3 regions of the Acinetobacter sp. YH12227 genome follow, and region 3 is predicted to be linked to each of the others. Evidence: predicted binding sites of a transcription regulator. Region 3 holds the regulator's gene; each other region holds the start of a gene.
What was found. The regulator PhoB, encoded in region 3, activates phosphate uptake and scavenging genes when phosphate is short. The targets are predictions, from matches to a motif close to TGTCATNAANCTGTCATAA.
Positions count from the first base shown of each region.

Region 1 (12,530 bases), on a different contig from region 3:
CTATATCCACCTTGATCGTCCAGCATTGCAGCTGGATGTACAAGTAACACGGCTGCCAAAGGAAAAGCCAATAGGCAGGAAATGACCATTGCAAACTTATTTGGTTTTTTTTCTACACGAGGTTTTTCGATTGCAGCTTCAGTCATTTGTTATTCCTCATCTAGATCTTGATGATGTTCAATATACAAGGCACTGAGTACGCCAGCAAAGCAGGCCATCAAAATACCGAGAATCCAAGCAAAATACCACATTGTTTTATCTCCTTAGACACAGCCTTAGTAGAGGCTGTGTGAATTCTCTTCAATATGTTTGTTAGTGACCACGCCCCACATTTTGTAATAACACCAAGTGGTGTAACACAAAATAAGTGGTACGAAAATACATGCAGCAACTGTCATTACAGTCAGCGTATTTTTACTTGATACCGCATCCCACATAGTCAAACTTACAGTTGGATTAAGGCTTGAAGGCATTAGGAAAGGGAATAGTGCAAAACCAGCAGTTAGAATCGCACCTGTTACTGCTAGGCTTGAACCAAGGAAACTAAAACCAGCTTTACCTTTACCAGCGGCAAGGATGACTATTAAAGCGCCCAAAATTGCCATGATTGGAGCAATCATAGTAATTGGATATGTGCTGTAGTTGTTCATCCAACCCGGATTAGCATTAGTAATGACTTCTTTGGCTAATGGGTTAGCAACGCCATTGGTATCAAAAGGTTGAACCAAAGTGTAACCTTGAATGTTGCCGAAGTATAACCAAGCCCCTGCTAACAAGAAGCAAACCAAGAAAACGATACCCATAATTTGAGTCGCTTTAGCAGAACGTGCACGTAAGTCGCCATCTGTACGTAGCATGAGCCATGCACCACCGTGCGCGCAAAGCATAGATAAACTTACAATACCGCATACCAAGGCAAATGGATTAAGTAGCGCGAAAAAGCTCCCTGTATAAGTTGAGCGTACAGTTTCATCTAGTGTAAAAGGAACACCGAGGAACATATTACCAAAAGCTACACCGAATACTAATGCAGGAACAGCGCCACCTACAGCTAGGCCCCAGTCCCAAGAGTTACGCCATTTGGTGTTCTCAAGTTTAGAACGGTAGTCAAAGCCAACTGGGCGTAAGAACAGGGCAAATAAAACCAGTAATAGTGCCCAATACATGCCTGAGAATGCTGTTGCATAAACCATAGGCCATGCAGCAAATAACGCACCACCTGCAGTAATGAACCAAACTTGGTTACCGTCCCAATGTGGGGCAATCGTATTGATTGCCGCACGACGTTCTTCGTCTTTTTTACCTACGAATGGCATGATTGCCATTGAACCCATATCGAAGCCATCTGTAAGGGCAAAGCCAATGAGTAGTACACCCACAAGCACCCACCAGATTATTTTGAGTAATTCATATTCGATCATGCTTGTGACTCCTCAGTTGCCTTTTTCGCAGCTTCAAGTTTTTCAAAATGGTATTTACCAGTGTGAAGTGAGCTTGGGCCAAGACGTGAGAATTTGATCATTAAATACATTTCAATGATAAGAAGTACAGTATAGAACGCGGCCAATGCAAGGATTGAACCCCATACATCACCAGTGCTTAAGCTAGAAGCTGAAAGGTGAGTTGGTAGGACTTCACCAATAGTCCATGGTTGACGGCCAACTTCAGCAACATACCAACCTGTTTGAGCAGCAATCCAAGGTAGTGGAAGTGCAAACAAGGCAAATTTCAATAACCATGGTTTGTTTTCAGCATTGCGTTTACCTACAGCAAATGTTGCAAGTACGAATAACAGTAGCATCAAGAAGCCAGAAGCAACCATTGCACGGAATGCCCAGAACAAACTTGGAACGTGCGGAATAGTGTCTTTCGCAGCGGCTTTAATTTGCGCGTCAGATGCATCAACTACGTTGTCAGTGTATTTCTTAAGCAATAAGCCGTAGCCCAAATCTTTTTGTGATTCAGCAAATGCAGCTTTTAATTCAGGAGAGGTATCACCTGCACGAAGTTTTTCTAGCTGAGAGTATGCAACCATACCGTTACGAATACGTTCTTCATGTTGAACGATCAGGTCTTTAATACCTGTCACTTCTTTGGTTGTTGAACGTGTTGCAATGATACCCATCACATAAGGAATTTTGATGGCATAATCTGTAGACATAGTTTCTTTGTTTGGAATACCAAATAAAGTAAACGGTGCTGGTGCAGGGTGAGTATCCCATTCTGCTTCAATTGCAGCGAGTTTTGTTTTTTGAACGTCGCCAATTTCGTAACCAGATTCGTCACCCAGTAAAATTACTGAAAGTGTAGACGCTAAACCAAAGATTGCAGCGATGGCGAAAGAGCGACGCGCAAATGGTAAATCACGTTTTTTCAGTAAGTAGTAACTTGAAATGGCTAGAACGAAAATTGCGCCAGTTACGTAGCCAGCAGAAACAGTATGGACAAATTTAACCTGAGCAACAGGGTTGAAAATGAGTGCACCAAAGTCCACCATTTCCATACGCATGGTTTCATAGTTAAATGCAGAACCAACAGGGTTTTGCATCCAGCCATTTGCAACCAAAATCCATAAGGCTGACATATTCGAACCGAGTGCGACCAGCCAAGTCACAGCCAAATGCTGAACTTTAGATAAACGATCCCAGCCGAAGAAGAATAAACCAATAAAAGTTGATTCAAGGAAGAATGCCATTAAACCTTCAATGGCCAATGGAGCACCGAATATATCACCGACATAGTGTGAGTAATATGCCCAGTTAGTACCGAACTGAAATTCCATGGTCAAACCGGTAGTAACACCTAATGCGAAGTTAATACCGAAGAGTTTTCCCCAGAATTTAGTCATGTCTTTATAAATTTCTTTACCTGAAATCACATACGTGGTTTCCATAATGGCAAGAATAAAAGCCAGACCTAAAGTCAGTGGAACAAAAATAAAGTGATACATCGCGGTCATTGCAAATTGGAACCGCGAAAGATCGACCACGCTTTCAGAAATCATCAACGTGTCTCCTTGATTTGAGAAGGACTGCCAGCAATATGCTCGGCAACTTGATTGTCAAAATTTTTGGGAATAGTTGGGGCGTCGAACCAGATGTTCTTAATGATCATTAAAAGAATGACTTTAATTATTAGAATTGCAGTTATTTCTTTGACCACACGACGATTTAAATCTTTGAAGGTTAAGCTCATTGAGACAAGCCTATTTCTTGAAGTTGTTTTATATTATTAACAAAATGACACAAAAAGGAAATAGCTAGAACAGTTAAAATAAAAATATATTATTAACTTAAATTAAAACAATGGCTTATGATTTTAAATAGTTAAAAAATAAACTAATTTTATGTGAAAAATATCCAAGTAAAATACTTGTGTATAAATGATATATTCTGACTGTTTTAGTCATATTTTATTGGAAAATTAATCCTGACTAAATTACTTATATTTACTTAAAATGAACATCTAATTAATATAAAAATACAATGAAATTAATACCAACTAATTTAGTCATGATTAATGTGTCTTAATATTTTATAGCTGGGGTTTGGCTAAATATTATTCTAAGTTGCTGAAAAATATAAAGTAATATGCATCACACTTTTTTGTATAAATTTGAAATAATTTACATTTAATAAATTTTCTCAATAAAAAAAAGACATAGCGAGGTATGTCTTTTTTAAGCCATCAAGAAGAAATTAGAAGTTGTATTCCATACCTAGACCCAATACGGTTTTTGTATCATCTTCTTCAGGTCCATTTTTCCAATCGCGCTCTTGTTGTGCAAGAACACCGTACAGACGTGCTTGTTTGTTGAAGCTGTAATCTACGCCAATGCCGTATTGATCGATTGTACGATCTTTTATGTTGTCCGCTGTTGTTTCAGCAGATTGATATTGACCTTTTACAGCCCAAGGGGTGTTTGGAATGCTATAGGTCGCAGAAACTAACCAAGCTTGTTCTTCTAAACCTTTATAGTCTATTACATCATCAGTTGGTTCAGCTTGTTGGTAAAGAGCACCGACCACTAACCCATCAACACCTGCTTTACCTAAGTCGTACGATCCAGTCACACGTACTGCATTTGAAAAATATTTTTTTCCATCAAGACCATTGTATTTTCCTTGAGCACCGAAGTTTCCAGCCAGCGCCGCAGCTAAACCTAGATGTTTATTTTCATAAGTTAAAGATGTTGAGATTGCATCACCAAAGCCATTGCGCTTGCTATCATTGCCTGTAGTGCCTTCAGTCGCTTCAGTAGAGCTTTCACCTTGTTCAGCCATAATGTTGAATTGAAGGCCTGCAAGTAATTTCTTGTCTGTTTCAAAACCAATGCTGTTATTTAAACGATCTTCACCATACATTGTGCTTGTGATGTCGAGGTGGTTGTGATCATTAAAGATATCTTGATATTTGCCTGCTGCTGTTTTGAAGTATGAGTCATAACGACCAGCTTTTAATGTACCAATATCTGCAAATTTAAGACCTAAAAAGCGGTTACGCATACCCCAGTCTTTATCATCGTTGCCATCAGTGGATACTTCCCACTCAGCTAAATATACTGCTGAAATTTTATCTGTTAATTTTTCTTCGCCTTTCACCCCAAGACGTGAAGCATTTGAGTTTATTTCTGTAACGTTGTTGCCTTTGAAATCAGAGTTGTCAACTTGGTCAATGGTAACGTTTAACTTACCATATAAAGTTGGCGCTGCTTGCACTGCGCTAATACTTAAGGTTGTAACTGCTGCAGCGAGAAGCAATTTTTTCATTGAGATTTCTCCAAAACTATTTTAAATGGCATGTGCCTAGCTGACTCTTTTTTTATAGTTTGCTTATGTACAAATCTTTACAGAAGCTCACTAACTTGCTAAGCAGTATCTGCAATCTTTGTGACAGTGAGGTGAAGAATAAGTGACAGTTTTATGACGTGAAATGTATGAGGGTAAATTTAAAAAATATTAAAATTTAATATGTTATTTTTATTTTTGATCTATGGGAACACAAAAAATGGAGCCGAAGCTCCATTTATGACACTTTAAAATTCGTGTGAATTTTAAAGTGCAGCTTTAATTTTTTCACCAATTGCTTTGATTTTTTCCATATCGCCCAGTTGAGCGGCATGTTTGCCTAACTCATGGACTGACGTTGGAATAAGGTGGAAATGAACATGCGGAACGGTTTGGCCCGCCGCTGCACCAGAGAGCTGCATTAAGACAATACCTTTTACATCCAAAGCTTTTTCCATTGCTTTCGCAACTTTTTGTACAATTTGGATGGTATATGCAGCAGCCTCTGGATCTAGGTCGAGGAGAGTAACAGCAGGAGTTTTCGGAATGACTAGAGTATGACCTTCAGCCTGAGGCATTACATCCATAAAAGCGAGTACTTGCTCGTCTTCATAAACTTTAAATGCGGGAAGTTCACCACGTAAAATACGTGCAAAAATATTTTGATCATCATAAGTCATTGCTAAATTCCTTGAGCTAAACTGAATCGTAATTATTTACAGTTCAATTCTTTCTGACGTTCTTTGATGGCGTCAAGTCGTTGTTGCTCTTTTTCTGAAAATTTAGGCTTAGTTGTGTAGCAATTGTCATTGCCGAACTTCGCTTTCGCATCAGGATCTTTAAAGCAGAAACCTTTTGAAGCATAAATCACATCATGGTCATTTTTTAACTTCTGGCATTCTTGCTCTGAAGCAAGTACAGCAGTTGAAGCCCCGATTAGCGTTACAGCACCTAGCAAAGTTGCGAGGGTAAATTTGTTCATGAGAGTTTCCTCAGTCATTTGTAACAATGTGTGTTTGACACTAGAGTACAATATTATGGTTATTTATCTTTATTCAATGGCGAGATATTACTCAATTGTAATTTTACTCCATTTTTCATACATAGTTACGGCAGTGGAAAAGTCACTATTTTCTTCAGATAAATCACTGGCTGCCTGTATTAGATTCTGTGTTAATGATAACACGGGTGCGGACAGTTTTGCTTGGCGAACAAGATCAACTGCAATGCCAGTATCTTTTGCAAGTAACGGAAGTGCAAAGGTTAATGGAAATTGACGATTTAATATACGCTGCGGTAAAACGGTTTCAGTGACCATACTTTTGCCACTTGATGCATTAATACAGTCTAAGGCTTCATTGAGATTAACGCCATGTGCTTTGAGTGTAGTAAAGCCTTCTGCGACGGCACAAAGATTTACAGCCATTAACATGTTGTTTACAGCTTTTACAGCGAATCCTGCACCAGATGCCCCTACATGTTTAATCAATTTTCCAAAGCACTGCATTGCTGGAAGTGCACGTTCAAAAGCTTTTATATCACCACCGACCATTACAGTAAGTGTGCCATTTTCTGCACCAATGGTTTGACCACTGACAGGTGCATCTAAAAAATCTACTCCTTGTGATTTAACAATTTGAGCAAGCTTTTGTGCTGATTCAGGCACACCGCTGGTACAATCTACCCAAATAGAACCAGCTTTGAGTTGAACACTTGCAATTAGATTATCGACATCTTGGCTGATCGGTAAGCATGAAAAAATCACGTCGGCTTGAACGGCTTGCTCTAGTGAGACTGCTTGTGTGCCAAACTCAGATGCATGCTGTTCTGCTTTAGCAAAATTACGATTCCATACGTAGACAGTATCAAATTGCTTTGGCAAGTGCGCTGCCATTCGATAACCCATTACACCTAAGCCGATAAATGCTACTGACTGAATCATAATTACCCTCTAAATATTGTCTTTCACTAAACTTGATCGTTGTTCTAACCATGTGGTCATTTCAGGCCAGAAAATATTCGCGCTTTTAGAACTCGACATTAAACCAAGATGACCACCGGGAATCAGAGTAAACGTGACATCATGACTATTTGTCAATTCGCTTAAAGGCTTTGCTGCATCTGCAGTCACAATCTGATCGGTTTTACCGGCACCAATAAGTAAAGAGCAATTGATATTTTTAAGTTCAATTTTTTGTTCTTTTAACTGAATCACGCCAGTCTTTAGTGGATTTTGCAGCCAGACATTAAACACCATGTCCTGATTAATACCGCCAGGATAGTCGATCATGTGGTTGAGAAAGTTGCCCATGGTTGCGTGTTCATATAAATCATGCACATTGTCTAAATTAGATAAAAATTGTTTTTGGCTCTTAAACCATCCGACAGGGTCCACAATTTTAAAGCCGAGCGCATTGACTAGGCCTGGTGTATGCAGAAAATGCTTCGGAATTTTACCTGTATAAAAGGTGTCTTGAAGTCGTTTATTACGCGAGATGATTTGATTGGTTTTTTTAAATAAAGTACCAATTTTACCCGAAGCATAACTGTCTATTGGTGCACCCATTACCATCAGGTTTTTGACATGTTCAGGTTGGTGAAGTGCTGTATAAAGTGTGACAAAAACGCCTGCCATGCTCCAACCATGTAAAGAAATATAACGGCTATCGGCATGTTCACAGATTTGATCAATGCAGTATGGAATGACGTCGTCAATAAAAGACATAAAGTTTAAGAATCGATCCTGATAGCTGAGTTTGCCCCATTCCAAAAGGTAAACATCAAATCCACTATGCTGAAAATGTTTAACAAGAGAACGATAAGGATACAGGTCATAAATTGACATATTTATGGCAAGAGGTGCGACAAAAACCAAAGGTTCTTTAAACTTACGTTCTGGTGAAGCGTAATATCGAACTTTGGCATGTTTATATTCGGTAATGACTTCAAAAGGCGTGGATTGTGAAAGTATGAGCGATTTAGCATTAAATACCCGAGTAGACAGGTGCTTAAATTTTTTCTGCTGCGTCATAAATTTTTGTTTGAATGGGTGCATAACTGTCAATTGCCTGAGTCCTTGTAGGATTGATCGAAGTCTAAGCGATATTTGCGTATTATTCCTTGACCTTAAATAGCTTAGACGCTCAAAATATTGGCAATTCTTCACAAAAGGCAGTCCCAGAGACTGAGTAATGCAGATGAGCCAACAAGACGACATCGAATATCAATTAGAAACGCTTGCGATTCGTACAGGTCATACTCGTACTTTTGAGGGTGAGCATAGTGAGCCAATTTTCCTGACTTCATCTTTTGTTTGTGAAAGCGCCGCAGACGCAGCCGCAAAATTTTCAGGTCAAATTGAAGGCAATACTTATTCACGCTATACCAACCCGACTGTTCAAGCGTTTGAAAAACGTTTAGCTGTTTTAGATGGTGCTGAGGCAGCCGTTGCCACAAGTTCGGGTATGGCAGGTGTACATGCGATTACTTTGGCCTATTTAAAGTCTGGTGACCATGTTGTTTGTTCACGTGCAGTCTTTGGTTCAATCATTTCTCTATTTGAAAAATATGTCATCAAATTTGGTGTAGACGTTACATTTGTAGATTTAGAAGATTTAGATGCTTGGAAACAAGCAATCAAACCGAATACGCGCCTTTTATTTATTGAAACACCATCAAATCCATTAGCGCAAGTAGGCGACCTACAAGCGATTGCTGATATTGCACATGCACATGGTGCTTTATTTGCAGTAGATAACACGTTCTGTACACCTGTATTACAACAGCCAATTAAATTTGGTGCAGATCTCGTGATTTACTCATCAACCAAATATATTGATGGTCAAGGTCGTGCTTTAGGTGGCGCGGTTGTGGGTAGTGCAAAATTAATGGAAGAAATTACTGGTGTAATTCGTACACTTGGTAATTCTATGAGTCCATTTAATGCATGGATCTTTTTAAAAGGCTTAGAAACACTCAGTCTACGTATGAAAGCACATTGCGAAAGTGCACAAGTTTTGGCTGAATGGTTGGATGCACATCCAAAAGTTGAAAAAGTTTATTATGCAGGTCTTCCAAATCATGAAGGTCATGCTTTGGCGAAAAAGCAACAAAAAGGTTTCGGCGGTGTCGTATCATTTGTTGTAAAAGGTGAGCGTGAAGGTGCTTGGACTGTAATTGATAATACTAAATTCCTTTCAATTACAAGTAACTTGGGCGATGTGAAATCAACCATTACACACCCAGCAACGACATCACATGGTCGTATGTCAGCAGAAGCGAAGAAAGTTGCAGGTATTAGCGAAGGTTTAATTCGCGTATCTGTTGGTTTAGAAGATATTAATGATATTATTCGCGATATTTCACGCGGTTTAGATCTTATCTAAACTCAATTAGTCAGTTTTGTTCGGAGATTTTTATGAACATTAATATGCTCATGCAGCAAGCTCAGCGCATGCAAAAAGAAGCTGAAAGCAACATTAAAAAAGCCAAGGAACAGCTTGCACAAGTCGAAGTTCATGCTGAAGCAGGTGGTGGCCTGGTGAAAGTAACGATGACTGCACGCCATGTTGTTAAACGTATCGAAATCAACCCTGAATTACTTCAAGATGATGCTGATATGATTGAAGACTTAATTGCAGCAGCAATGAATGATGCTTCTCGTCAAGCTGAAGCGGTGGCAGAAGAAAAAATGAAATCTGCAAATTCAGGTATGGGTCTACCACCAGGTCTAGCTGGTCTATTCTAAGGAAATATCCCAATGTTTAGTGATCGTTTTGATCAACTTGTACAGGCATTGCGGATTTTGCCAAGCGTTGGGCCGAAATCGGCTCAGCGTATGGCACTCCACTTAATCATGAAAAATAGAGAAGGGGCAATTGGTCTAGCGCATGCATTGACTGAAGCTACGAACTATATTCATGAGTGTTCAATCTGTCATTCGTTGACTGAAGATGAAGTATGTAATATTTGTTTATCTACAGAGCGAGATGAGCAATTATTATGTGTAGTTGAGTCACCAGCAGATGTCATGGCGATTGAACAAAGTGGAAGCTTTAGAGGGAAATATCATGTCCTTGGCGGGCATCTATCACCACTCGATGGTATTGGGCCAGATGAAATTGGTATTCCACACTTGGTACATCGTTTAAGTGATGGAAAGGTTCAGGAAGTTATTTTGGCGACAAATGCCACGGTTGAAGGTCAGGCAACAGCACATTATCTTGTTGAAGCAACCAAGCATTTACCAGTGCAAATGACACGTATTGCGCAAGGTGTACCACAAGGCGGTGAGTTAGAATATGTTGATAGCCATACACTCAGTCAGGCTGTACACAACCGCATGAGAATGAAATAAAGGTAGAGCGAAATTCGTTTCGCTTTTCTTAAATTATTAAATTAGTTATAGTTTATAACGATAACAGAAAAACGAATTATTTTATAAAAAACCGATATAACGGAAATAAATACTCAAAATTTAATCAACCCTTATAGAAAAATATTATATATCGGTTAAGATAAGCTCAAAGAGCATCTAATATTAGACTCAGCAATTTATGTATCAATTTATTCAAAAGCAAACGGACTTAGATACAGTTCTAAATCTGATGAACCAGAACTCAATTTATGGACTCGATACCGAGTTTATTAAAGTTGATACCTTGTGGCCAAAACTGGGACTTTTTCAAATCAATGTGCAAAATCAGGTGTATTTACTTGATGGTACAACCCTTGATTTGACTCAGTTTTGGGACAAATTGTTTAACGCACAGCAAAATATTTTTCACGCATGCAGTGAAGATATTGATTTGATCTATCATTATGCACAGAACAAGTCTTTGCAAAATGTATTTGATACTCAAGTTGGAATGTCATTCCTAGGACATGGTTTGCAAGTGAGTTATCAAAATGCGCTTAAAACCATGCTCAATGTTGATATTGATAAAGATCAAACACGCTCTGATTGGTTAGCTCGACCACTAACACCTGAACAAATGATGTATGCAGCGAATGATGTGCATTATTTAATGAATTTGAGTCAAAATATCCAAAAAGATTTGGCTGAAAAAAGTTTATTAACTTGTGTGCTTGAAGACTGTAAAAATTTAACGCGTGAAATTGGTACAGAAACACCAATCCATCAGCTTTATCATGATATTGGTAATTATCGCCATTCGCGTCGTCAGCTTATGCAAATTCAGCATTTAGCGGTATGGCGTGAGCAAATGGTGAAGGCGTTAAATCAGCCGCGTAGTTTTATTTTAAAAAATTCAACTATTATTGATATGGTTGAAAAAAATCCACGTAATAATTTTCAGTTGAGTTCAATTAAAGACATTCGTGCCAATATCGTGCGCGAACATGGCAAGACTATTTTGGATTTATTGAAGTTCTTACCTGAGCAAGCAGAATGGCCACTACGTATGGCGCGTCCTATTCGTCACTCTTCGCAGGATATTGGTGCGCGTGTAGATGAAGTGATTCAGCAGGCTGTGCATGAAACCACTGTTCCGAAAGAAGTGCTGATGCGTAAAAAATGGCTAAATGCTTTGTATCAACACGTGGTCTTTCACAATGATGAACAAGATTTGCCAAACTATTTATTGGGCTGGCGTTATGATTTGTTAACTAAGCCTTTAATAGAGGTGTTACATGCAGATGAAACGTATCTATCACGTCAAATGAAGGTGATGGAATAGGGTAGATTGATTAAAGAACTATCACTTATACAAATTCACGACTGATGCGTTAATAAACACTAATGTATCAGTCTTTTTTTTGATGTATCCTTTGCCTTGCGATTTATGAGTATTGATTCAATTATGTTCTGTTCTATCTACAAATCGAGCAAAAAAGATGAAATGTATCTTTACGTTGCTCGCCCTGAAGTGAAAGAAAACGAAGCTGAAGCTGCCGATCCGTTAGATGTATTGTCTGAAGCGTTACGTAAAGCTTTTGGCCGTGCGACATTTGTTATGGATTTAGAGTTGACAGAGTCTCGTAAACTTGCACGTGTTAATGTGTTGCATGTTATGGACTCAATTGAAACCAAAGGCTTCTTTATTCAAGTGCCGCCTGAAGGTTTAATCGATCCAAACGCAGTAGCTCCAGAAGGCTTGCGTGGTGCATAACAATAATTCAGGAGTTGTGAAATGAATGGTGTAGTAACTGTATTGGACTCAATTCCTGAAAGCAGCATTGCAATCACGGTATACCTTGGGGGAGCGTTGATTGCATTGTTGTGTTGGTATGGGCTCATGAAGCGCGTACCTAAGCCATTTGGTGCAATAGGTTGGTTATTGGTATTTGCTATTTTATTAACACCAACTGTTTCTGCTGGAACCAATGCTTCAATTGCACCGGCTATTTTTGGTTTGATTTTTGGTGTGTTGACGAAAGATCAGCCATTAGTTTGGTCAAATTTATCTCTGATTATGTTTGTGGTTGGTATTGGCTTGGTGATTGGTTATTTCTGGTCACGATATGCTGCTACAAAGCCTACACAGGTTGTAAAAAAGAAAACTTCACCGCTTTAAATAAAAAAATAAGGTTATGTCATGTCTGTTGAAACGCAACAATTTACTGGTACAGCGCAATACATCGCTACAGATAGCTTAAAACTGGCTGTAAAAGCTGCTCGTTCACTTCAAAAGCCGCTCCTTGTTAAAGGTGAGCCTGGCACGGGTAAGACCCTGTTGGCTGAACAAGTAGCTGAAAGCTTGGGCCTTAAACTGATTACATGGC
Region 1 is NZ_VPDH01000010.1:46,219-58,748, forward strand. It holds gene FTV09_RS03740 (cyd operon YbgE family protein) at 1-146, opposite strand, end outside; gene cydX (cytochrome bd-I oxidase subunit CydX) at 150-251, opposite strand; gene cydB (cytochrome d ubiquinol oxidase subunit II) at 276-1,421, opposite strand; gene FTV09_RS03755 (cytochrome ubiquinol oxidase subunit I) at 1,418-3,004, opposite strand; gene cydP (cytochrome oxidase putative small subunit CydP) at 3,004-3,195, opposite strand; gene FTV09_RS03765 (porin) at 3,699-4,769, opposite strand; gene FTV09_RS03770 (HIT family protein) at 5,054-5,467, opposite strand; gene FTV09_RS03775 (YARHG domain-containing protein) at 5,500-5,769, opposite strand; gene FTV09_RS03780 (NAD(P)-dependent oxidoreductase) at 5,857-6,729, opposite strand; gene FTV09_RS03785 (alpha/beta fold hydrolase) at 6,739-7,842, opposite strand; gene FTV09_RS03790 (O-succinylhomoserine sulfhydrylase) at 7,985-9,172, shown strand; gene FTV09_RS03795 (YbaB/EbfC family nucleoid-associated protein) at 9,205-9,534, shown strand; gene recR (recombination mediator RecR) at 9,547-10,143, shown strand; gene FTV09_RS03805 (HRDC domain-containing protein) at 10,343-11,485, shown strand; gene FTV09_RS03810 (YcgL domain-containing protein) at 11,609-11,917, shown strand; gene FTV09_RS03815 (hypothetical protein) at 11,939-12,322, shown strand; gene FTV09_RS03820 (MoxR family ATPase) at 12,344-12,530, shown strand, end outside.
Region 1: a site for PhoB is predicted at 4,910-4,928, ahead of FTV09_RS03765 (porin). Genes of this name have one in related genera too.

Region 2 (12,530 bases), on a different contig from region 3:
CCCTGCAAATGGGTATTTAAGGACAGTATGCAGAAAAACCCGATGATTGAGCAGCTCATTGAGGCTCAACTCAACTTTTTAGATCAGCAATTTTCGCAGTCTGAAACAGTTGCAACCGAGTTTACCCAGTTTTATCAGTGGTTTCGTAAACAGCCTTTACAACAGATTTGGACTTTTGAACAAATCAATGCTTTGCTGCAAAAGCAGATCTTAAATACTCAAGCTACTCAGTTTTTAATTGAGCAGATTGCCGAACATATTAAGTTTGCGCTAATTCATCCAGCGAATGATCAAACAACCATTGCTGAAATTATTCCTGTGTTAACGATTGATAAAATTGCGCAATATGTTGCAAGTAAACAAGGTCATCGTCAGCGTTTGATTCACACCATGGTCAACAACCCTGCTTTTTCAGCCATGATTAGCCAACTGATTCAGCATGCGATACAAGATTATCTAGACAACTCTGTGATTGCCAAATCTGTGCCCGGCGTCTCTCGCTTTATGAAGATGGGTAAATCGGTTTTAGAAAACGTTACAGACACCAATCTTGACAATGCCATCACGAAGTATTTGCAAAAGAATATTTTGAAATTAAGTCAGATGAGTGAATCTGTACTCAATCAGCATTTTGATGACAATAAGCTTTATCATTTTCAAGCCAACTTATGGCATAAAATTAAGACGATGCCTGTTTCTGTCTTAAAAAACTATATTGAAGTTCAAGATTTACCTCAAACCGTCGGTTTAGGGCATGAAATTTGGGACTTTATGCGTCAGTCTGATTATATGAAACAGCAAGTGCATGATGGCGTGTATGCTTGGTACATACGTAATCAGGAACGTCCATTTGATTTATTGCTACGTGACTTAAATATTGATGAAGCTTTGGTTCAACATGAACTTAACAATTTATTAAACCCGATTATTCAAAAAATGATTGGTTCAGGCTATTTGCGTGAGCGTTCACGTCATTATTTAGAACAGTTCTATTATGCTGATGAGACGTTAAAAATATTAGGTATTGTATCTTAAAGTTATCAAAATAAAAAAGCCGCGACTGCGGCTTTTTTTATTTATCAACAGCTGTTCCATATTTTGCTAAACATCGCCAAACCAGTTGCTGTTTTTGCATCCATCCATTCATTGGTTGTGCAAATGAAGACTCAGTTTCGAGATTAACTGGACGGATTTATAAGGTCAAAAAGTACCTTAAATAGTCATTTTCTTTACGTTGTTTCAAAGTAATTAACAGATTTGATATCATTTGCTAATGTGTAAATTGGGATATAACAGATCTGTACCATAAACATCGTGCAACTGATTAATAAAAAATCAACGAATTTGAAAATGTAAATAGCCCAAAAGTGTGGGCTATTTAAACTTAGTAAAAATTAGAAACGAGCTGTAAAACCTAAATAGTATTCAGCTGGATTACTTGTACCATCTCCACCTGCATCAATACTAACACCGCCAATGTTTTTAACCCCACTTCTAAAAGTTAGATAATCATTAACTTCATAATTCGCACCAACATCCATTGTGGTATATGCTTTTGCATATGTCGCAGATGAATCTGCAGCTTGCAGCGCCTGTTTACCTAGATACTGAACATTAGTATGTAAATTTAATTTATCAGTAACATCCCAATAAAGTGCACCATTAAGTGTGAGTTCAGGCGTTGCCAATAATGTAGCACCTGTTTCTAAGTTTTTAGATTCAATCATATAAGTCGCATTACCACTCATACGAACTACATCACTTAATGGGAATTTGTAAGTTACCTCTATACCACTTGTACGTGCCTTTTCGACATTCTGTTGCATTGTATAGAATTGATTTCCATATCTTGCATAACGTAAGTTTTGCATTAGATCATTAATATCACTGCGGAAATATGTCATATCTACAGCATATCCACCCTCAGCATAACCAAAACCTACTTCGTAGTTTGTACTAGTTTCAGGCTCTAAATCTGGATTCCCCAGCATATTACATACATGGCCTGCTGATGCCCCCCCCCAATCCGAGAATACTTTACATCCATTACCTCTCGAACCTGTACTTGATGTTGCTGAACGCTCTTTAAGGTTTGGTGCACGGAAACTACGTGACACACCACCTTTTACTGTCCAAATATTAGTTGGATGATAGACCAAATAACCACGAGGAGAGAAGTTGAGATCAAAATCATCATACTGATCTAAACGTCCACCCAAGGTTAAAATCAGATTTTCTTGTAAATGGATTTGATCTTCAGCAAAAAGCGACCAAGAATATGCATTTGGTGATAAATCTGCAGTTAATGTTTCCCCTGTATCAACATCAACATTAATATTACCAATGTTGCTAGCATTAGAAACTTCTTCATATTTGTACTGTGCACCCACAGTTAAATCATTTTTAAAACCCGCGATTTGTAAAGGTTTAGTAGCTTTCAAATCTAATACAGCTTCGGTAGCTTTAGTATCTCCAATATTAGCTTTTGAAGTCGCAAATTCATCTTTATTTTCAATTTCGTTATAATAAAGATCAGCATAAGTTTTTAGCTCATTTTTGAATGTACCAGCATAACCAATGCCAAATCCTTGTCTTTCCATTTCATATGCAAATTGATCCGCACCACCTTCAACAACATCCGGTTCTTCTTTACCCCATGACGCATCTATATTGAAAGTATGTGTATCATTAGGAGCCCAAGTAAGACGACCATTTACAGTATCATTTATTGCACCTGAAGTACCTGTAGTTGAATTATCTCCTTCACGATCTGTACGATTTACACCAAATCTAAAACCTAAGGTATCTGTTAAAGGCCCAGCTAAAGTCGCACCATAAGTGACTGTATTACCACGTGTACTCGTATCAGGCTTGGTGTAGTCTAGATTTACAGAACCTGATAGTTGTGATGGAACTTTTTTAGTGATGATATTAATTACACCACCAACAGCTTCAGAACCATACAGCGTTGACATTGAACCACGAATCACTTCAATTCGCTCAATCATGTCAGGTGTAATCCAGTTTAAATCTTGATCCACACGATCAGGGCGGTGGCCTAAAAGTGACTGATTTCCTACTCTCTTACCATCAACCAATATTAATGTGTATTTGTCAGGCATTCCTCGAAATGTAATTTTTGAGCCAGAACCTGAGTTTTTAAAACCACCAGTTACACCAGGTAAGTCACTTAATACTTCTGCTAAATTACTAAAAGGCTTTCGCTTTAAATCTTCGCTTGTAACAACACTAATTGAAGCAGGAGCATCCTTTACATTTACTTGAGAACCACTTGCAGAAACAACGATGGTCTCCATTTTAACTACAGATTCATCGACTGTTTCTGCTGGTACTTCATTCGCATGAGTTAAGCTAACCATGGCACTTAAAACTGAAAGTGTCAGTGCAGAGCGCAGTATTTTATTCGTCATTGGTGTTTCCAAATACTTAATTTATGGATAAATATTGAATGTTATGTTGCGCATTGTAACTAACAAAAATAATATTGCAACTAATTTTAATAATCATTCTCATTAACAAATAGGAAATTACTGATTCCCTAAGTAAAAACCAATTTTTCTATGCTTTGTACAAAGTTGTCCTATTTATTTTTTGTTCAGTTCCAAAAACTTTGGGCAAAAAAAAACCGCATAAAGCGGCTTTTCTTCACGAATGCTTATTTAAAATAAGCACCCTCAGACTGACTATGGTCTGTTTGGTCAACAACACGCATCAATTCAGGTACATGCTGTTTTAAAGTTGTTTCAACGCCTTGTTTAAGCGTTAAATCAATAGAAGAACAACCTTGGCAACCACCACCAAATTTAAGTACGGCAGTTAAACCATGCTCTTCATCTTCAACAACTTCAACCAATGCACAGTTACCACCGTGACCCGCTAAACCTGGATTAATCTCAGACTGAAGTACGTAAGTAATACGTTCTTCCACAGATGCATCAGGGCCAACACGCGGCACTTTAGAGTTTGGTGCACGGAAAGTCAGCTGACCACCAAAACGGTCTTTATTGTAATCAATAACAGCATCTAACAAATATGGAATAGATGGTGCATCGACATAGGCAGGGAAATCTGGGTATTCCTGTTTATAGTCTGTCGGTACAACTTCTTCAGGTGCACTGTAAGCCATACAACATTCAGCACGCGGCGTCCCCGGATTTTCCACAAAAACTCGAACACCAATACCTGGTGTGTTTTGTTTATCCAAAAGATCCTTCAAATACTCTTGAGCAGTTGGTGTGATCAATAGGTTTGGAATTTCTTCAGCAACTGCTGTGCTGTTGTTCTCAGTCGACATGACAATATTTCCTCAAGCTGAAGCGGCTATTTTAGCTTAAGATGCGGTGCATTACGAAAAAATCAACTAAAATTGTCGGAATTATTCTGAAAGTTCACGCTTTCACACTTTTTAATGGCATTATTAAAGACAAATTTTAACAAGTAGAATAGCCATTTATGTTGGGATTACCATTTAACCACACTGTGACAATTATTCTGATTACTGTGGTCATTTCCCTTATTGCCTTTTCAAATCAGAAAGTCATGAATCGTCTGTTATTTTGGCCACCTGCGCTACAACGTGGTGAATATGATCGATTTATCAGCCACGGCTTTATTCATGCTGACGGTGCTCACCTTCTATTTAACATGATTACCCTATTCTTCTTTGGCTCTGTCATTGAAAGTTTTTATCGCCAATACTTTTTTGACATGGGTTTTGTGCTGTTCTATTTAGGTGGTTTGATTGCAGCCATTATTCCGAGCTATTTAAAACATAAACATGATACACATTGGGCTAGTTTAGGTGCTTCAGGGGCGGTTTCTGCTGTGCTATTTGCCTATATCTTGTTTGAACCATGGAAATTAATCTTTGTATTCTTCATTCCTGTTCCCGCGATCATCTTCGCGGTACTGTACGTAGCTTATAGCATTTGGTCTGGCAAACGTGGCAACAGTAATATTAACCACAGTGCACATTTGTGGGGAGCGGCATATGGTATCGTCATGACGATTATTCTAGAGCCAAAGTTAATCCCTCATTTCTTAAACAAACTTTTAGATATTCCGTTTTAAAATAGAATATTAGCGCTCAAACAAAAAAGGATTCTAGTTTTAGAATCCTTTTTTATTATATCTTTTAAATCATCATTTAACTTTTAAACATCCATAGGTTGTAATAGCTCACCATGTTCAAAATGCCAAGTTTTTTGATAGGCAGAAACAAAGTTGGCAATAAAAATGGGTGCACGATCAATCGGTGACTTATCCTTAAAATGTCCGTATTGTTTAGCCCAATCATAACAACTCTGATCAAGTGGATATTCGGTAAGAATCCCACAGACGAAATTTTTTTGTATCCAAGCCTGTGCAAGATCAAAACTCGAAAAAACTGCACTCGCAAAGCCAGGGCGCATGGCATTGAATATATAAACTTTGTTCGACACAATTATGCCCCCATTTTTCTCTTTATTCACACCTCAATAATAAGTGTGACACATATCACACTTAAATACATTTTCTGTAATTTGACCCGAATTATTCGTAACAAAACCTTAATCTTAGAAGCGTATTTAACACGACTTAAATAAGTAATTACTTCAACTGAGTCATGAACCAATAAAATTAGTGATCGCTTATTTCAAATGTATACACAACACACGCATGCTGTAATTTAGGCTATAAATGAATAATAAAAAGGAATGTTCAAATGAAAAAAATCACAATGATTGTTGGGCTGCTTTGTTTTGAGTTTTCTATCTGCCTGAGCAGTTCATACTCGTGAAGGGAGCATTGTCATAGACCCTGATCGTAGCAAATAGCCACACTGGAATGGTGAATTTCGTCCACTTGGACAAGCCAAAAAAGACAATGTTAATTCCGTACCTTTGTAACAAGAAGGCTTTCTTAATAGAAGGCTTTTTCAAGTTTAAGTACTTAGGTTATTTCAAAAATACGTCATGATTCATGTTAATTCATACAATTTTGGCAGTTTATGCCACCTGAGTTTTTAAATTGGCATAGATAATGTATACATCTGTATATTAATGACAACGTCAGGTGAGATATTTTGCATGTCCAGTTCTCTTGAAGGTCTTCAGTTCCCTATTTCGTCTGCTACTCAAAAACCAAGTAGCTCCAAAACCGGTCGTGAAATTATTGCAGAGGCTTTAGCTTCTGTAGATCACCAAAGCTCTGTACGTGCAAAACAGGAAAAAAACTGGCGTAAGAAATATCCTGAATATTTTAAAGCCTTGGTTGAACAAGGTATTCAAAGTCCGGAAGCTGCATTGAGTATTGCATCCAACGGTTTAAATAAAGCCAAACATAGTTTTAACTTTTATCGTGATCAAGAAAAATTTTCCCTAGATGAAATGATGAATTTACCTATTCAACCTCTGCACACCATTAAACTTAAAGGTGAAAGTAATGCAGTTCCCGAATGGTATGTACCCTATCACGGACAAAAACTACAAGGCGATGCTCTACTTCAACAAATCCAAAAATGGCAAGATGCTGGTGTCGTTGAACCAAGTCATGCGGATGCTCTACGCGAAGCGGTGGCGCACCCAGAATGGTTTGACCTTTCAGATCGTACCATGGTGCTATTTGGTGCAGCCTCAGAAGCTGGCCCACTGACCTGGCTTGCCAAGTGGAAAGCCAATATTGTCGCTATTGATCTTAATAATGAACGAGTATGGGATCGTATTTTAAATACTATTCAAGAAGGCAATGCAACGTTATACGCCCCTAGTCTTGAAGCGCTCAGTGCAGACACACCTATTCAGGAACTGAAACAAAAATTAGGTGCTAATTTACTGACACATATCCCTGAAATTGCGCAGTGGCTTGCACAAAATGAACATCAACTTGACTTGGCTGCTATTGCTTATTTAGATGGTGAAAAACATGTGCGTGTAGCAATGGCCATGGACAGTATTATGGATTATGTCAGCCAACAAAAAGCCGAAACGAGCCTTATGTTTATGTGCACACCAACAGATGTATATGCTGTTCCTAAAGAGATCGTGGATGCTGCACAAGATAAATATCAAGCACGTGGCAAAGTTCAAAAATTATTAACTCAAAGTGTTGCTAAGATTTCTGCACAGCACTTTTTTAAACAAAATAATAACCAAACGACTTTAGCTGAAAATGGAAAATCTTACGGAATTGCCGACTGTTTAGTGGTTGAACAAGGCCCCAACTATGCACTTGCGAAACGAATTCAACAATGGCGTGCAACCGTTGCTCGCCATCAAGGTCAACGTGTAAGTATTAATATTGCACCCTCTACCACAACACGCTCAGTCACAAAGAATCCATTATTAAAAGCCGCATTTAATGGTGCCAAACTGTTTGATGTTGAGTCATTTAATCCTGAAACGACCAATGCCTTGATGGCTGCGCTGTGGATTCATGATTTACGTAATCCTTCATCTGTGGCAAACCCAGAAACACCACTAGATCATCCACTTGAGCTGATAATGTCTGGTGCCAATCACGGCGGCTTGTGGCGTGTAGCCTATCTCGCACGTACCGCATTACCATTTGCTGCACTCTATGGCTTCGCCAATGACAAACTGCCTTTGGACAAAATGCTTGGTAAATTAAAGAAATAAATAGCGAAAATCCTTCATTTGAAATTTGTATTTATAAAAGTGCTCAACATGCTTTCTTAACGTGCTAAACAATAATGGTTAGCACTATTTACCAAACTTTAAAGCATAAAAAAACGCTGCGATTGCAGCGTTTTTTATATTGAAAACATCTTAGAAAACTTTCAAGAACAACCAGTATAAGCAGCCTGATAAACAAATGGTTGCTGGTAGTGTGAAAATCCACGCTGAAAGAATAGTTTTCACTGTATTAAAGTTCAAACCTGATTTGTTCGCAACCATGGTACCTGCTACAGCAGAGTTCAATACGTGTGTAGTTGACACTGGCATACCAAAACCATCAGCCGCTGCAATTGTAGACATTGCTACAAGCTCTGCAGACATACCTTGACCATAGGTCATATGGTTTTTACCAATTCGCTCGCCCACAGTCACAACAATACGCTTCCAACCCACCATTGTTCCTAGACCAAGTGCAAGTGCAACCGCAACTTTCACCCAAGTTGGGATGTATTGAAGGAAGGAATCTAAATTGCTACGGTATTCTTTAACAGTCTTCTCTTGTGCTTCTGCCATTGCTGGAAGTTGCTCAGATTTATCAAGACGTTTAAAAGCCGTCGTACTTAAATACATGTCATTACGGATTGAAGATACTTCTTGTTCAGGAATATCTTTTAAGTCGCCATATTGACCAACACGCTCACCTAGGTGATCCGTCATACTTGCTAAAGCAGGGACAACATCAGGTGTAATTTCTTTGGTTTGAATGTATTTTGTTAATATGTCACGCGCTTTTTCATCCGCAATTTCATCATGATTTGGATAAATTGCAGTTGCAGTTTGCGCCGATAATTGATGGAAAGATTGGATGTGTTGATTGTCGAGGTTTTTATTTAGCGAGTAAGCTAAAGGTACACAACCGATCAAAATCAACATGATTAAACCCATGCCTTTTTGACCATCGTTTGAACCGTGCGCGAAACTTACACCAGTACAAGTAAAGATCAGAATTGCGCGGATTAATGGTGGCGGTGGTTTATTACCTTCAGGTGGCTGAAAGAGTTCAAGCTGTTTGCTGAAGATTTTTTTCACCAATAGGAACACAACTGCTGCGAAAGCAAAGCCAATCAGTGGTGAAAACAGTAATGCTTTACCCACTTTCATCACTTGTTCCATATCCACGCCGCTAGCACCACCTGCATTTAACAGATAGTTCATGATGCCCACACCTAAGATAGAACCAATCAGTGTATGAGAGCTAGATGCTGGAATACCTAAGAACCACGTACCTAAATTCCAAAGAATCGCGGCAATAAGCATGGCAAATACCATGGCAAAGCCTGCACCAGAACCGACGTTCATAATCAATTCGACTGGTAGCAAAGCAATGATACCGTAAGCAACTGCACCACTTGCCACCATTACACCTAGGAAGTTACAAAAACCTGCCCACATCACAGCAACAGGTGCAGATAAAGCATTGGTATAAATAACAGTGGCTACAGCATTGGCTGTATCGTGGAAACCATTCACGAATTCAAAGCCAAGTGCGATGAATAAGGCAGTGCCCAGTAAAATCATGGAATAAAGACTTAAAGGCGGAACGTGTGCCAAGTCGGCAGTGACCTGAAAGCCAATATAGATTAACGTTGAAATGATCAACGTCAGGAACACCGGCATAAAGAATTTCGGTGTTGGCACATGAACATTCGTCGACTTTGTTGCTGTCGACGTGTGCGCTGAATCTACGGGAGTTTGTTTAGAATTCATGCAGGCAAGAATAGAGGATTTTAGAATCCCCATATTGTTCAATTTAATTGTGACAATTATATGACAAAGTGGTGTCATATAAAGCAATATTTCATGCTTTATTTGTATTTGCTCGTCTGAAAAAACCAACCAAAATACTATGTATTCGCAAAATAATTCAAATACTTATCATCAATTTTAAAAGTTGATTTTAGTTTGAAACCCAATGTTTCAATAACAATATGGCCTTGTCATATTTCTTGTCATCATTGTCCTAGCTGTCGATTATTTTTCAATCATGCCTTAGGTATATGACAAATTTATGAAGCTTTCCAAATATTTACTCTAAACACAACGCAATCAAATACGTGTGTTTTTTCAACAATCTGATATTAACGGCTCATTCGAACCGATTGAATATCAATAAAACTGCATTGAATTCTGTTAATATATTTGCCGATTTTATATTCCATCGGATTGGGGTTATTTATGTCCACGCTTGCCACCCTAAAAGAGCTGCTAGCTCAACGTATTCTGATTATCGACGGTGCCATGGGTACCATGATTCAGCGTCATAAACTCGAAGAAGCTGACTACCGTGGTGAGCGTTTTGCGGACTGGGCTTCTGACCTCAAAGGCAATAATGACCTTTTAGTCTTAACACAACCTCAAATCATTCAAGGTATTCATGAAGCTTATCTTGATGCGGGTGCAGACATTATCGAAACCAACAGCTTTAACGGCACACGTGTTTCAATGTCTGACTACCACATGGAAGATCTTGTTCCTGAGATTAACCGTGAAGCAGCACGTATTGCCAAAGAAGCCTGCAAAAAATATTCAACGCCAGAAAAACCGCGTTTTGTTGCAGGTGTACTCGGGCCAACATCACGTACCTGCTCAATTTCACCCAATGTAAATGACCCTGCGTTCCGTAACATCACCTTTGATGCACTGAAAGAAAACTATATTGAAGCTGCACATGCCCTGATCGAAGGTGGTGCGGACATTCTCCTGATTGAGACAGTATTTGATACATTAAACTGTAAAGCAGCAATCTTTGCAGTGAAAGAAGTCTTCAACCAAATTGGCTACGAATTGCCATTGATGATTTCAGGCACCATTACCGATGCCTCAGGTCGTACATTAACAGGCCAAACCGCAGAGGCGTTCTGGAACTCTGTTCGTCACGGCGACTTGCTATCAATTGGTTTCAACTGTGCCTTGGGTGCAGATGCCATGCGTCCGCACGTCAAAACCATTGCTGACGTTGCTGATACTTTTGTTTCAGCCCATCCAAACGCAGGCTTGCCAAATGCCTTCGGTGGATATGATGAAACCCCTGAAGAAACAGCTGCCTTTATTAAAGAATTTGCTGAAAGCGGTTTGATTAACATTACCGGTGGTTGTTGTGGTACAACGCCTGATCACATCCGCGCAATTTACAATGCAGTTAAAGACATTACACCGCGCCAAGTACCTGAAACAAAACCTGCGTGTCGTTTAAGTGGTTTAGAGCCATTTAACATCACTGAAGAATCACTTTTTGTGAACGTGGGTGAACGTACCAACGTAACAGGTTCTAAAAAATTCTTACGCTTAATCCGTGAAGAAAACTTTGCAGAAGCACTCGATGTTGCACAGCAGCAAGTTGAAGCCGGCGCGCAAATCATCGACATCAACATGGATGAAGGCATGCTCGATTCAGAAGGTGCGATGGTGCACTTCCTGAATCTTGTCGCTTCTGAGCCTGAAATTTCACGTGTGCCTATCATGATTGACTCATCAAAATGGGAAATCATTGAGGCAGGCTTAAAATGTGTACAAGGTAAAGCGGTTGTTAACTCAATTTCCTTGAAAGAAGGTTATGACGAGTTTGTACACAAAGCGCGTCTATGCCGCCAGTACGGTGCTGCTGTTATTGTCATGGCATTTGATGAAAAAGGTCAGGCCGATACCGCTGAACGTAAACGTGAAATCTGTAAACGTTCTTACGATGTACTTGTGAATGAAGTTGGCTTCCCTGCTGAAGACATCATTTTTGACCCGAACGTGTTTGCTGTTGCAACGGGTATTGAAGAACACAACAACTATGCTGTGGACTTTATTGAAGCAACAGGTTGGATTAAACAAAACTTACCACATGCGATGATTTCAGGTGGTGTGTCTAACGTATCGTTCTCCTTCCGTGGTAATGAACCTGTACGTGAAGCGATTCACTCTGTGTTCCTTTATCATGCCATCAAGCAAGGCATGACCATGGGTATCGTCAACGCAGGTCAAATGGCGATTTATGATGATATCGATCCTGAGCTAAAAGCTGCAGTTGAAGATGTGATCTTGAACCAAAATCAAGGTGAAAGTCAGCACGATGCAACGGAAAAGCTACTTGAAGTGGCTGAAAAATACCGCGGTCAAGGCGCTGCGCAAAAACAAGTAGAAAACTTGGAATGGCGTGAACTTCCAGTTGAAAAACGTCTTGAACATGCGCTTGTTAAAGGCATCACCACATTCATTGATGAAGATACTGAAGAAGCACGTCTGAAAGCTAAACGTCCTTTAGATGTAATTGAAGGCCCACTCATGGACGGCATGAACGTGGTGGGTGATTTGTTCGGTTCGGGCAAAATGTTCCTACCACAGGTAGTAAAATCTGCACGTGTAATGAAACAAGCTGTTGCATGGTTGAACCCGTTCATTGAAGCTGAAAAGTCTGGCGGTCAATCTAAAGGTAAAGTCTTGATGGCGACCGTAAAAGGTGACGTCCATGACATCGGTAAAAATATCGTAGGCGTAGTGTTAGGCTGTAACGGCTATGACATCATCGACCTTGGGGTGATGGTGCCTTGCGAGAAGATTTTGCAAACTGCGATTGATGAAAAAGTTGATATCATCGGTCTCTCAGGTCTGATCACACCGTCTTTAGATGAAATGGTGTTTGTTGCCAAAGAAATGCAACGTAAAGGCTTTAATGTTCCGCTGATGATTGGCGGTGCAACCACATCTAAAGCGCATACTGCAGTAAAAATTGATCCGCAATATTCAAATGATGCGGTGATTTATGTTGCCGATGCATCTCGTGCGGTGGGTGTAGCAACAACTTTACTTTCTAAAGAAATGAAACCGAAGTTTGTTGAGGACACACGT
Region 2 is NZ_VPDH01000034.1:1,435-13,964, reverse strand. It holds gene FTV09_RS09165 (hypothetical protein) at 28-1,035, shown strand; gene FTV09_RS09160 (TonB-dependent receptor domain-containing protein) at 1,395-3,431, opposite strand; gene nfuA (Fe-S biogenesis protein NfuA) at 3,677-4,315, opposite strand; gene FTV09_RS09150 (rhomboid family intramembrane serine protease) at 4,474-5,091, shown strand; gene FTV09_RS09145 (hypothetical protein) at 5,175-5,462, opposite strand; gene FTV09_RS09140 (hypothetical protein) at 6,090-7,637, shown strand; gene FTV09_RS09135 (inorganic phosphate transporter) at 7,788-9,404, opposite strand; gene metH (methionine synthase) at 9,873-12,530, shown strand, end outside.
Region 2: a site for PhoB is predicted at 9,452-9,470, ahead of FTV09_RS09135 (inorganic phosphate transporter). Genes of this name have one in related genera too.

Region 3 (6,719 bases):
CCATCCTTTAATAATGTTCCGACATAAAAAAAGCCTACTCACGTAGGCTTTTTTTGGCTCAAGCTTATTTCCCCATTTTGGTCGCCAAGGCTGTCAATTTTTGATAACCCGTTGGCAATAAACGTTGAATTAAATCAATCGCTTTCGCATCATTACCAATCAGTAAACGACGCTTGTCTTTTTGTACAGCTTCTATAATTTGACGCGCTGCTTCTTCTGGTGGGCAACGTAGGAATTTATTAAATGATTGCGCAGATTTTTGTGGATTCATACCCAAACTTTTCAGGCTATCATTCATTTTAGCTGCATTGGCAATATTGGTACGAATACCACCCGGATGTACGCACAGTGCGCTGACACCACAGTTTTCGATATCTAATTCTTGACGTAGTGATTCCGTAAAACCACGTACCGCAAATTTGGTTGCGTTATACGCTGACTGAGTAGGTTGCGCAGTTAAACCAAATAGACTCGAAATATTGATGATATGACCTTCGCCGCTTTGTTTAATATACGGTAGGAACTCTTTGGTGCCATAGACCACACCCCAGAAATTAATATTCACAATCCATTCAAGTTCGTCGTAACTTGCACCTTCAACAGTTGTACCTAAAGCCACACCTGCATTGTTAAAAATCATATTCACCGAGCCGTGGTCTTGCACAGTTTTGGCTGCCCAAGCTTTCATTGCCGCAAGATCTGAAACGTCGAGCTTTTGAGTGGTTACACGAACATTATGTGCTTTGACCAATTCAACCGTCGCTGCAAGCCCTTGTTCATTCACATCACTCAGTGATAAATGACAACCCTGTTTCGCTAATAAAACTGCTAACTGTTGACCAATACCTGAACCTGCACCTGTAATGGCAGCCACTTTATTTTTGAAGTTTTTCATTGTGATTCCTTATTCCTTTATGCTGCCCATTGCGCCACTACTGTGGTTAAAAACGCGAATATGCGCAGTTCATCTACTTAATATAGTTTTGACAATTTATATTGTCAATATCTTCTCAGGACGTGCTATGCTGTCAAAATAGCCAAGACTTAAACATAGGTTTGAGCTTGAATTATTGATAAAATACAAGCAAATTTAGCTTCAATTCAGCGTATATTTTCCATGACAGATTCTACCCAACATACAGAACAACAACAGGCAAAAAATGTGAAGGAACGTCAGTTTAAAGGACTTTCGCTGAGTGAGCGCAAACAAGCGCGTCGTGAAAAGCTCATCGAAGCTGGCATTGAAGCCTACGGTACGCATGGCTTTTTTTCAGTTACTGTTAAAGATATTTGTCTAGAAGCAAAACTGACAGAACGTTATTTCTATGAATCCTTTAAGAAAAGTGAACAACTGTTCCAAACTATTTTCTTAAAACTGATCGACGAGTTACAGCAAAACGTGATGCAAGCCATTATGCAGGCATCAACGGATTCAAAAAAAATGATTGAAGCGGGTTTAACAGCGCTATTGATGACCTTAAAGAATAATCCACGTATGGCACGCATTATTTATATTGATGCCATGTTAGTTCAAGAACTGCATAACCAGGCCACCATACATGAAACCATGTCGCGTTTTGACCGTATGATTCATGCCTTTGTCATGCTAATGATGCCGAATATCAATAAATCAGAACGTGAAATCTCGATGATTGCTACAGGTCTCAATGGTTATGTGACCCAAATTGCAATTCGTTGGGTCATGAGCGGATATAAGCAGCCGATGGAAGAAGTCTTATCATCATGCAGCGTGGTATTCTTAGCTTTGCTCGATACGTTTTCTGAGCCGCAGTCACTGAATAAAAGCGCAGTAAAAAAATAAGCCTCCGAGATATGAGCGATTATTTACAATATTTTTTTAATGACAGAAAGATGATGCAAAGCCTATCTAGCTGAATCTTTCAGCATTTAATTTGTCACAATTTCTTTCTAAAGCGGAATGAAAGATTCTTTTTGCAATGATACTGTCATAATTAATCTTTGTAATAAGCCTGTCATAAATATAAAACGGTCCACCGTTTACATGAAATAGGGTATTGCGCTGTGAAAGATGACTATATTTTAATCGTCGACGACGAACTCCCGATTCGGGAAATGATCCATACTTCGCTCGATATGGCAGGTTTTCAATGCCAGCAAGCGGAAGATGCCAAACAAGCGCACCAAATGATTGTGGATCAGCGCCCTGCATTGGTGTTACTGGACTGGATGATGCCTGGTGGTGTCAGCGGTGTTGACCTCTGCCGTCGCCTAAAGCGTGATGAAAATCTATCTGAAATTCCTGTCATTATGTTGACTGCACGTGGCGAAGAAGACCATAAAGTCCAAGGTCTTGACGCAGGTGCAGACGATTACATGACCAAGCCATTTTCTACCCGCGAATTGGTTTCCCGTATTAAAGCAGTTCTACGACGCTCAAATGCACTGGGCGGTGAAAAAACCATTGATGCAAATGGTTTGATCCTAGATCCGGTGAGTCAGCGTGTGAGCTTTGGCAATACCATTTTAGAAATGGGGCCAACGGAATACCGCTTATTGGCTTTCTTCATGACCCATCCTGAACGTGCCTACACTCGTGCGCAATTACTTGATCAAGTCTGGGGCGGAAACGTGTATATTGAAGACCGCACCATTGACGTTCATATTCGTCGTCTACGTAAAGTCTTAGAACCTTTTAACGCAGACCGTTATGTCCAAACGGTTCGTGGCACTGGTTATCGTTTCTCTACACGTGCCGATGCAGTATTAGGTTAGTTTTTTAGGTCATTCATTATTTATGTACGAACCATATCCGGTCCCCGAAATTGCCAGTGAACACAAAAAGTTTCGTTATAGCAGTTTATGGACTTTTGCCAAACAGGATCTAAGATTACTGGCTTTTTTCCTGCTGATTGCCGCACTAATCGGCTTTGGTATCGGATATTTATGGGTCTGCATTTTAACCGCATTTGGGGTGTTTTTTGCCCTGCAATTGCGTTCTTTATATTTGGTCAATGATTGGATTTCCAACCGCCCCTACGATGTACCGCCCAATTTAGACGGTATTTGGGGCGCTTTATTGTTCAATGTTTACCGTGCACAGCGCCAAGAACGTATTGTTCAAGCTGAAATGGTCGGTTTGATTGATCGTGCTCAGTCTTCATTGGTCGCTTTGGCTGAAGCTGTGGTGTTAATTGATGAACTACATCAAATTGAGTGGTGGAACCCTGCCGCGGAAAAATTACTCGGCATTCAGCAACTCGATCATGGCCGTAATATTTTGAGTATTTTGCGTCAACCAAGTTTTATCGAATATTTCACCAATATAGACCTCGCACCAGATGGTTTGAAAATGAAATCATCCGTGTTGGAAGATCACTATGTGCAAGTGAAATTGACACGCTTTGGTCGAGAAAGCCGTTTATTGGTGGCCTATGACGTTACCCGTATGCATAACCTCGAACAAATGCGCAAAGACTTTGTCGATAATATTTCACATGAGCTGCGCACCCCCCTTACCGTACTCAGTGGTTATATAGAGACCTTTACCGACCAAGAAGACTTAAATCCACGCTGGAAACGTGCATTTGATCAAATGCAGTCACAAACTCGGCGTATGAATGCATTGGTGAATGATTTATTGCTGTTATCGCGTTTAGAAAATGATAAAAAAGTAGCAAAAAATCAAATCATTGAAATGCCAAGTTTAATGAACCAATTATATGACGACGCACATGCCTATAACGTGGATTATGGACACACGCTGAACTTAGAAATAGACAGCCATTGCGACTTGATTGGTTCAGATGTCGAACTGGCTAGTGCTTTTAGCAACTTGGTGACCAACGCCATCAAGTACACTCCCAAAGGTGGCACGGTGACTATCGGTTGGCATGATGATGGAACGCACGGTTATTTCACCGTAGAAGATACCGGTATTGGGATTGATCCTAAACATTTGCCACGACTGACAGAACGTTTTTATCGTGTCGATAGCGCGCGTAGTCGTCAAACAGGTGGCACCGGTTTAGGGCTGGCCATCGTCAAACATGTACTGATGCAACATCAAGCATATTTAGAAATTGAATCGAAAGAAAATCGTGGTTCATTATTTAAAGTGGTATTTCCGAAAGAGCGTCTTTATCACGTCAGCTAAAATCCAAGTCTCATTATTTCAGTATGGTTAGCTAATGCGTTGCTCCGACTCGATTTGATGTTCGCGTTGTTTCGCTTGACGGTAAGCATCACGCTGTTGCATGCGTTGCAAAAATGCTTGAATCTGCGGATATTCGCCTTTACTACGTGTGAGTAACGCTTCCAAAGGAAATGTCATTTGAATATCAGCAAAGCTAAATGGCCCTGCGAAAAATTCATTTTCTGCCAAATGCTGCTCGATAAAATAAATTTGATCTTTTAAACGTGGGCGAATAAAGCCCCGCTTGACCCCATCACACACACGACTGGCAATAGGTTTGATGACCCAAGGTACATGCTGTGGCACATTGGTCATCACCAATTGCATGACCAATAAAGGCATAAGGGAACCTTCTGCATAATGCATCCAATATCGGTATTGCAGTCGAGATTGCTGCGTTTTCGGTGCAAAGTAACCGTGACGATCATAGTTCTCTTGTAAATATTCCAAGATCGCAGCCGACTCCGCCAATACCAAGCCATCATCAACCAAAATGGGGGATTTTCCCAAAGGATGAATGCTTTTTAATTCAACTGGTGCAGAAAAGTTCGGCAAGCGCTTATACAGCTTGACTTGATAATCTAAGCCTAACTCTTGCATGGCCCATAAAATACGAAAGGAACGTGACTTTTCTAAATGATGTAATACCCGCATGGGTTCATCTCCTGCTGTATTCAAATCGAATTTTTTGTTATCTGCCAGTCATACTTTTTATCGTTGGCTTATTACCAACATGTACAGGTTTTTATTCGCTTAATTGATGCCTAAACATATAAAAAACTTTTATTTTTACATACATTATATGAGTCCTGTTTTAATGTCTAGACTGCGTAGTAGGGTCTTGGTGACAGGCGTTTTTTCACAAATTGCCAAGACTTTTTGTTTAAGCTCGTCACTTAAAGGGGTTTGAAAATTCAACCGACGATCAATCCATTCTACGCCTTCTTTATTGGCACAAAAATCTGCCTCAACGCTAAACTCACCCAATTCAATTGCCTTGTGCTGTGCATACATGCGTAGCGTAATCATGGTACAGGAAATTAAAGCCGAACAAAGCAAATCATAAGGTGCCAAACCCAAATCACCACCACCAAAAGATACTGGCTTATCGGTAATTAATTGATGCTGCCCACTCTGAATTTCACCCGACCACGGTGCACTCAATGTTTGTACTTTAGCCGTTGCAACAATACCCATATCGTGTTCCTTATTGTTTTCGATTCAATTATTGGTCAACAGCACCCAAAGGTAAATTAAGTGCTGGAGCCATAGTTTTGATGCTTAAATTAATTTGAGCAAATGTCGTTAACGTGAGGCACGCATTTTTTCAGGGAATGCTGGCGCTTCCAAACGTGGACCTTCATAGTCAGGGATTGAACCAAATCGTTCATCGTGATTAATCCATTGCTCTCGTGCGGTATTGAGCTCTTCTTGGGTGCGTCCAACAAAGTTCCACCACAGTAAAATCGGCGACTCGAAAGGCTCACCACCCAGTAGTAAGATGCGACTCCCTGCATGTACATCAACTTTTACTTGGCTTAAACCTGGCTCTAAAATCACCATGTTGTCATCATTGAGCTCATGACCATTAATTGTCGCTGTGCCCTCAAGTGCCATAAAACCATATTCGTACTTTGGATTTAGTACCAACTGTGTCGTGGTGCTTTCATTGGCCTGAAGGTCAACCCCTAAAAGTTCCGTATGTACCTGTACAGGCGATTTGGTTGTAAGAAACTCACCTACCAGTACTGTAAATTCAATGCCATCCTGACTCACTACGGGTAGTTCTGGATAGTGGTCAAACTGGGGAGCCATATTAATTTTATCGTCTGGCAACGCAATCCAAAGCTGTGCCGCATGCATTTGAGTTTCTGTATCCGGTGCCACTTCTGTATGTGAAATACCGTATCCAGCCGTCATCAAATTAACTTGTTTCGGACGTATTAATTGATATGTACCCAAGCTATCTGTATGCATCATTGTGCCATCAATCATCCACGTAAACGTCTGCAAACCAATATGGGGATGTGGGCCTACATCTAAGCCATCACCTTGCGGAAAATGTACGGGACCAGCATGATCCAAGAAACACCATGCACCAATCATGCGTTTATAACGACTTGGTAAAGCACGTTTAATCACTGTACCTTGCCCAATTTCGGCACTACGCAATGGAAATTCTTGAATAAATTGGTTGACATATTTTTCGCAATCGTCCGAGTGAGATAATTCGGTGTAATTGGCATTAGTCATATGGATACCCTTAATAATCTGGCTAAACCATCGTAAGCATGGTTTTAGCTCGGAAGTTTTTTACATTATATCTGTATTTTTTTAAGCGAATTTGTCCCCCATTAATACGCTGAATCACAGCAATAGGACAATAGTTTTTTTGTTGCTTGATATGACGTCAAATACATATCAAAAGAAAATCTTCCTAATAGTCGCTACAAGAAAAATGCAGCTTGAAATCATTTAAATTGCAAAGTTGTGTAATGATTATTTTATTTAAAGCACATGATTTAAAACTAAAAAATTAATTAAA
Region 3 is NZ_VPDH01000109.1:279-6,997, forward strand. It holds gene FTV09_RS16360 (SDR family oxidoreductase) at 65-895, opposite strand; gene FTV09_RS16365 (TetR/AcrR family transcriptional regulator) at 1,118-1,822, shown strand; gene phoB (phosphate regulon transcriptional regulator PhoB) at 2,044-2,754, shown strand; gene phoR (phosphate regulon sensor histidine kinase PhoR) at 2,777-4,135, shown strand; gene FTV09_RS16380 (glutathione S-transferase family protein) at 4,163-4,828, opposite strand; gene FTV09_RS16385 (OsmC family protein) at 4,973-5,371, opposite strand; gene FTV09_RS16390 (pirin family protein) at 5,480-6,427, opposite strand.